Linked DNA regions of Alkalilimnicola ehrlichii MLHE-1. The protein of the gene in region 1 interacts with the protein of each later gene in a pairwise test. Links are inferred from orthologs where the notes say so. Each region holds a gene or a part of one and is shown on either strand. Other genes may lie near its edges.

The links. The genes of interacting proteins can lie anywhere in the genome.
Region 2: the proteins of secD (region 1) and pheT interact in binary tests that used the Escherichia coli proteins (3 or more experiments, as listed by UniProt). The link is inferred for Alkalilimnicola ehrlichii MLHE-1 from one-to-one orthologs.

The regions. Positions count from the first base shown.
Region 1 is NC_008340.1:1,418,444-1,422,965, reverse strand. What follows is about bases 1,282-4,161. They hold secD (protein translocase subunit SecD), read right to left. Parts: upstream 3,715-4,161; coding sequence 1,849-3,714; downstream 1,282-1,848. Other genes in these bases: secF (protein translocase subunit SecF), read right to left, coding at 1,282-1,839. Outside these bases: MLG_RS06230 (PrkA family serine protein kinase), read right to left, coding at 1-43; MLG_RS06225 (CBS domain-containing protein), read right to left, coding at 152-589; more of secF, read right to left, coding at 895-1,281; preprotein translocase subunit YajC, read right to left, coding at 4,315-4,522. UniProt on the Escherichia coli protein: Part of the Sec protein translocase complex. Interacts with the SecYEG preprotein conducting channel. SecDF uses the proton motive force (PMF) to complete protein translocation after the ATP-dependent function of SecA.
Region 2 is NC_008340.1:847,878-850,921, reverse strand. It holds pheT (phenylalanine--tRNA ligase subunit beta), read left to right. Parts: upstream 1-347; coding sequence 348-2,741; downstream 2,742-3,044. Other genes in the region: MLG_RS03920 (MerR family transcriptional regulator), read left to right, coding at 3,026-3,044; ihfA (integration host factor subunit alpha), read left to right, coding at 2,746-3,044; pheS (phenylalanine--tRNA ligase subunit alpha), read left to right, coding at 1-293.

The DNA.
Region 1 (4,522 bases):
AAGCCCTGGCGTACTGTGCAATCAGCGCTTCGGCAGAATCCATATGCGACCCTCCTGAGGTCTGGCTCGCAAGCGAGCGGGCTACGTTGACTTGGACGTGCCCGCCCGACCCACAGTTCCCCGCCAGGCGCCGGAATGGTCGCCCGGCGGGTCAACGACCGATGTAGATGTACTGGATCAGGTCATCGATCATGTGCTTCTGGTCACCGATGACCCACCGCATCAGGTCCCCGCTGGAAACCACCCCCTCCAAGTCCGAGCCGTCGTACACCGGCAGGTGGCGCACCCGCCGCTCCAGGCAAACAACCATCGCCTCCTCGACGGTCATGGTGGGTGGCACCACGGCCACCTCACGGGTCATTACCTCGGAGACGGGGGTCTGCGCCGGGTCCTTGCCGTCATGCACCACGCGGATCATCACGTCCCGCTCGGTGAAGATGCCGCGCAGGCTGCCCTTCTCCATAACCAGCACACAGCCCACGTGACCGTCCGCCATAGTCTTGATCGCCTCCGCCACGGGGACATCGGCATCCACGCTGTACAGCGCCACGCCTTTATCCTTCAGCACGGCATGCAGGGTGTTTTCCATTGATCGTTCTCCTGCTGTTGTCGGGTGACTCTTCCTTGAAAGCATAGACCAAACCACCGGATAACCACCCCATCGGATAGCGAAATCTTGCCCCGAGATGAGTTCAAGTAGGCGGGGGAACTCCATGATTTGCTGGGGCTATTGGTGTGAAAGTCGCAGGCGATCAGGGCACATGAAGGGCGAACGCTGGCGCAGAACGAAAAAACCCCGGGACGCGGAACGCCCCGGGGTTCAAACAGACGGCGGCGGGTTCGGGTGCCACCGGCCGCGACGCGGCGATCCGGTGCCGCCACTCAACAGGGTGTCTAGGGTCGCTCTTCCTGACCCTCGCCCTGGTCCTCCTCCTTTTCCGGGGGCAACAGGTCGTACTTGGTGACCCCCAGTGCCAGGGCCGAGGCGCTGGCCACATAGATCGAGGAGTAGGTCCCAATAAGCACGCCGACCAGCAGCGCGGTGGCAAAGCCGCGGATCAGTTCACCGCCGACCAGCATCAGCGAACCCACCACCAGCAGGGTGGTAAATGAGGTGATCAGGGTCCGTGACAGGGTCTGGTTGATGGAGATGTTCATCACCTCCCTGGGCCCGGCCTTGCGCAACTTGAGAAAGTTCTCACGGATCCGGTCGAACACCACGATGGTGTCGTTGAGCGAATAACCGATGATGGCCAGGACCGCCGCCAGCACGGTGAGGTCGAACTGCATCCGGGTGATGGAGAAGAACCCCAGCACCAGGATGACGTCGTGCAACAGCGCCGCCACCGAACCAATGGCAAACCGGTACTCGAAGCGGAAGGCCACGTAGACCAGGATACCGCCCAGGGCATAGAGCATGGCCAACAATCCCTGTTCGGTCAGCTCGCGGCCCACCTGCGGGCCGACAAACTCCACCCGGCGCAGCTCCGCGTCCGGGCTATCCGCCTGCAAGGCCGCCAGCACCTCCTCACTGATGACCGCGCTCTCATCCACGTCCCGGGGTGGCACCCGAATCATCACATCCCGCTGGGTGCCGAAAAACTGGGTGACGGCATCGCCGTAACCGGCATCCTCCAGCACCCCGTCGATGCGGCCCAGATCCGCGGCCTCCGGATAGCCCACCTCCACCACCGTGCCGCCGGTGAAGTCGATACCCAGGTTCAGCCCCTGCATCGCCAGCGAACCGATGGAGGCGAGCAGCAGCAGGGCCGACAACACCACCCCCAGGCGCCGCTTGCCCAGGAAGTCGATGCGGGGTTCGCGTTTGAAAAGTTCCATATCGCCCCGTCAGATCTTGAGCTCGGCGACGCGCTTGTTGCCGCCGTAGATGAGGTTGATGACCGCGCGGGTGCCCAGGATGGCCGTGAACATGGAGGTCACCAGACCGATGGACAGGGTGACTGCGAACCCCTGCACCGGCCCGGTGCCGAACACGAACAGCACCACCGCGGCGATCAGCGTGGTCACATTGGCGTCAGCGATGGTGGACAGGGCCTTGCCGTAGCCCTGGTCGATGGCCCGCTGGATACTGGATCCGGCGTGCAACTCCTCGCGTATTCGCTGGAAGATCAGAACGTTGGCGTCCACCGCCATACCCACCGTGAGCACTATCCCGGCGATACCCGGCAGGGTCAGGGTGGCCTGCAGCAGCGACAGGACCGCGACGATAAGCACCAGGTTGGTGATCAGCGCCAGGTTGGCCACCAGCCCAAAGACCCGGTAGTAGAAGGCCATGAAGACCACCACCAGGGCGAAGCCGATGACCACCGCCAGGAAGCCCTGGCGTACGTTCTCGGCGCCCAGGCTCGGGCCGATGGTGCGCTCCTCGACGATATCGATGGGCGCGGCCAGGGCGCCGGCACGCAACAGCAGCGCCAGGTTGCGCGCCTCCTGGGTGCTGTCCAGCCCGGTGATCCGGAAGCTGGCCCCCAGGGGCTCGCGGATATTGGCGACACTGATCACCTCGCGCACCTCGGTGACCTCACGCTGCGGCTCGTCGTTCACCAGCACCATCTCCGACTGGCGCTCGATGAAGACCACCGCCATCAGATCGCCCACGTGCTCTCGGGTGATGCGGTTGAACTGCCGTCCGGCTGCGCCGGAGAGCCGGATGTTGACCTGGGGACCGCCCGTCTCCTGGTCGATCCCCGACGCCGCATGAACGATGCGGTCGCCGGTCATCATCACATCCCGTTGCAGCACCACGTAGTTGCCGTCGCGCTCCTGGAACAGCTCCGCCGCGGGTGGCAGGCGTGGCGCCTCGGGATCCCCGGTGAAGGGATAGCGCTCCATATCCACCAAGCGGAATTCCAGGGTCGCGGTGGCACCGAGGATCTCCTTGGCCCGGGCCGGATCCTGTACCCCGGGCAACTGCACAACAATGCGCTCGGCACCCTGACGCTGGATCACCGGCTCGGCCACGCCCAGCTCATCGACCCGGTTGCGCAGGGTGGTGATGTTCTGGTTGACCGAGAACTGAACGATCTCATCCAGGTCGTCCTGGGTGATCCGAGCGATCAGGTAATAGTTGCCGTCGGCCTCGTCCCGGTCGAACTCCAGATCGCCGAAGTCCTCCTGCAGCAACCGCAACGCCTCGTCCCGTGCCGGCGCCTCCCGGAAGGAGACCCGCACCGCCAGGTCCTCGTAGGGCTCCACCTGACCGTAGCGGATGCGGCCCTGCCGCAGCAGGGTGCGGAAGTCGTTGACGTGACGCTCGACCGTCTGTTCCCTGAGGGCATTGACATCCACCTCCAGCAGGAAGTGCACGCCGCCGCGCAGGTCAAGGCCCAGGTACATCGGCTCGGCCCCTAGGGCCCGCAGCCAGGCCGGTGTCCTCGGTGTCAGGGTCATGGCCGCCGTGTACCCGCGGCCAAGCTTGGCGGAGACCAGGTCCGCCGCGTCCATCTGGTGGTCCACGCTGTCGAAGCGGATCAGGTATTGACCCTCACGGGTCTCCGCACCGATGGCCGGGACACCCTGCTCCTCCAGGAAGCGCAGCAACGACTGCTGCGTCTCCTGGTCAGGGGGATCCCCTTCCGCTGTGGAGATCTGCAGCGTCGGGTCCTCACCGAAGAGATTGGGCAACGCGTAGAGCGCGCCCAGGCTGATCGCCACGATGAGTATCAGGTATTTCCAGAGGGGGTAGCGGTTCATTCTGCCTCCGCCAACGGGCGCCTCGCCTTAGCGCGCCGGCCGGTCCTTGTCCTGGGTGGCATCCTCGGAACCCTCGGCGGCCCGCTCGGTCTCCGGCTCTTCCGCCCCGGACGGCGCCTCGTCAACGGCCGTCTCATCGGACCGGTCCTCGACCGCTTCCTGCTTGTCCTGCCGCTTGGCCTCCTTCTTGGCCTGCTGCGCCGCCTTCTCCTGCTCCTTGATGGTGCCCTTGGGCATTACATTGGCGACGGCGTTCTTCTGGACTCGCACCTGCTGGCTCTTGGAGACCTCGAGGGTGATGAAGGTCTCACCGACGGCGGTGACGCGGCCCAGCACCCCGCCGTTGGTGACCACCTCGTCACCCCGGGAGAGTTCGGTGACCATCTTCTGGTGCGCCTTCTGGCGCTTCTGCTGCGGGCGGATCAGCAGGAACCAGAAGATCGCCATCATCAGGACCAGGAAGATGATGCCGAACAGCGGGTTGCCTTGCTCACCGCCGCCCTGGGCCATGGCAGTGGAAATGAAAAAGTCCATCGGTCGCTCCTGTCAGTCGTTACTGATAATCGGGGCACCGGCACGCTGGCCGGTGCATGGGTCGGGTCAGTCCTGTGCCCAGGACTGCTCCACCGTCCCCCTGGGCATTTGGTGAGCCACCAGCTGGCGCTGCACCACCCACTCCTGCTCCGGCGTCACCTGCAGGCCGACCCAGTTGTCATTCAGCCAGTTGATGCGGCCAAGGTCGCCCCCGTTGGTGACCACTTCATCGTCCACCTTGAGTTCCGAGAGCATCTCCCGGTGGGCCTTCACA
Region 2 (3,044 bases), 570 kb from region 1 along the record:
GCTTCCGGCCCTCCTACTTCCCCTTCACCGAACCCTCCGCCGAGGTGGACGTGCAGTGCGTGAACTGCGGCGGCACCGGCTGCCGGGTCTGCGGTGGTACCGGCTGGCTGGAGGTGCTCGGCTGCGGCGTGGTCCATCCCCGGGTCTTCGAACACAGCCACATCGACCCGGAGCACTGGACCGGCTATGCCTTCGGCATGGGCGTGGAGCGGCTGGCCATGCTCCGCTACGGCGTCAACGACCTGCGCCTTTTCTTCGAGAACGACCTGCGCTTCCTGGCGCAGTTCCGCTGAGCCGGCCGACGCCGGCCCGGCGACCCCTGCCCCGGACAAGGACGGGACTGATCCATGCGAATCAGCGAACACTGGCTGCGTGAATGGGTGGCCGACACCGGCCCCACGGAACAACTGGCCCACCAACTGACCATGGCCGGCCTGGAAGTGGACGGCGTGGAACCCGCCGCCCCGCCCTTTACCGGCGTGGTGGTGGCCCGCATCGTCCGCTGCGAGCCGCACCCCGATGCCGACAAGCTGCGCCTCTGCCAGGTGGACGCGGGCCAGGGCGAACCGCTGCAGGTGGTCTGCGGCGCCCCCAATGCCCGCGAGGGGCTGATGGCCCCGCTGGCCACCGTCGGTGGCGAGCTGCCGGGGGGCCTGACGATCAAGCGCGCCAAGCTGCGCGGCCAGGCCTCGTTCGGCATGCTCTGCTCGGCCCGGGAACTGGGCCTCAGCGAGGACGCCGAGGGCCTGATGGAGCTGCCGGCCGACGCCCCGGTGGGCCGGGACTTGCGTGACTACCTCACCCTGGATGACACCGTCATCGAGGTGGACCTGACCCCAAACCGGGCGGACTGCCTGGGCATGATGGGCGTGGCCCGCGAGGTGGGCGCCCTGTTGGCGCAGCCGGTGCACACCCCGGACATGCCGGCGGAGCGCGCCCGGATCAGCGATGCGGTCCGGGTGACCCTCGATGCCCCGGACGGTTGCGCCCGCTACCTGGGCCGGGTCGTACGCGGCCTGGACCCCCGCGCGGAAACCCCCGTGTGGATGCGCGAGCGGCTGCGCCGGGCCGGCCTCCGCAGCCTCGGGCCGCTGGTGGACGTCACCAACTACGTGCTGATGGAACTGGGTCAGCCCATGCACGCCTTCGACCTGAGCCAGGTCCGGGGCGGCATCCATGCCCGCTGGGGGCGACCGGGTGAGACCCTCACGCTGATCGGGGGCGAGACCATCGAACTCCGCGCCGACCAGCTGGTTATCGCCGATGACGAGCGCCCCCTGGCCCTGGCCGGGATCATGGGCGGAGAGGCGTCCAGCGTCGGCGACGACACCACCGACATCCTGCTGGAGTGCGCCTGGTTCGCTCCCACCGCCATCGCCGGCCGCGCCCGCGCCCATGGTCTGCACACCGACTCCTCCCACCGCTTCGAACGCGGTGTCGACCCGGCCGGCCAGCATCGCGCCATGGAGCGCGCCACCCACCTGCTGCTCTCCATCTGCGGGGGTGAGGCCGGACCGGTGCAGGAGGCGGTCGCCGAGGAGCACCTGCCCCGGCGCCATCCAGTCCGACTGCGGCGCCAACGCATCCGCCTGGTGCTGGGCACGGAGATCGCCGGGGACACCCTTATTGGCATGCTGGAACGGCTGGGCATGCGCGTCGAGACCGGAGGGGAAGGAGTCTGGTGGGTCACCCCACCGAGCTGGCGCTTCGACATCGAACGCGAAGAGGACCTGATCGAGGAAGTGGCCCGCCTCTACGGCTACGATCGGCTGCCCACCCGGCGCCCGCCCATCCCGCTCACCGTGGGTCAGGCCCCCGAGACGCTCACCGGCCTGCCGCGGCTGCGTCAGGCGCTGGTCCAGCGCGGTTACCACGAGGCCATCAGCTACTCCTTCGTGGCGGCGGAGGCACAGCAGGCGCTGGATCCGGAGCACCAGGCCCTGGCGCTGGCCAACCCCATCTCCGCCGATCTGGCGGTCATGCGGACCAGCCTCTGGCCCGGCCTGGTCCAGGCCGCCCGTCACAACCAGAACCGACAGGTGCAGCGTATCCGGCTGTTCGAGACCGGACTGCGGTTCATTGGCGAGGCCGGCGACCTGCGCCAGGAACCGCGCATCGCCGGGCTGGCCCTCGGGCCGGTCCACCCTGAGCAATGGGCGGAGCCCGGGCGCACCCTGGACTTCTACGACGTCAAGGGCGATGTGGAGGCCCTGCTGGCCGCCGGGGGGCGGGCCGGCGCCTTCCGGTTCCAGGCCGACCATCACCCGGCGCTGCATCCGGGCCAGACGGCGCGCATCCTGGACAGCGACCACGACCACCGCCCGGTCGGCTGGCTGGGCGCCCTGCACCCCGCCCGGGCTCGCGAGTTGGACATCCAGGGACCGGTATTCCTGTTCGAACTGGACCTCAGCGCCGTGCAGGCCGGGCATCTGCCCGCCTTCCGCCCGTTGTCGCGTTATCCGGCCAACCGGCGGGACCTGGCGCTGCTGGTCGCGGATGAGGTCCCGGCGCAGACGCTGGTGGACGTAGCCCGTGCCGCCGGGGGGGAGCAACTGGTCGACATCCGGCTATTCGACGTCTACGCCGGGAAGGGTGTGCCGGAAGGCCGGAAAAGCGTTGCCATGGGCTTGATTTTACAGGATTCTTCGCGCACGCTTACTGATGAGGACATGGACCGCGTGTTGGGGCGCGTGGTCGAGCGTCTGGCTCAGGAAGCCGGTGCAGTACTGAGGGGGGAGTAACGGCATGGCGCTGACCAAGGCCGACATGGCCGAACGTCTTTTCGAGGAGGTAGGCCTGAACAAACGAGAGGCCAAGGAGCTGGTCGAGTCGTTCTTTGAGGAGATCCGCCAGGCGCTGGAGGATGGCGTGCCGGTGAAACTCTCGGGGTTCGGCAACTTCGACCTGCGCGACAAGAACGAGCGCCCGGGCCGCAACCCAAAGACCGGCGAGGAGATACCCATCTCCGCCCGGCGGGTGGTGACCTTCCGTCCCGGGCAAAAGCTCAAGAGCCGGGTAGAGGCCTATGCTGGAAACGTCAAACA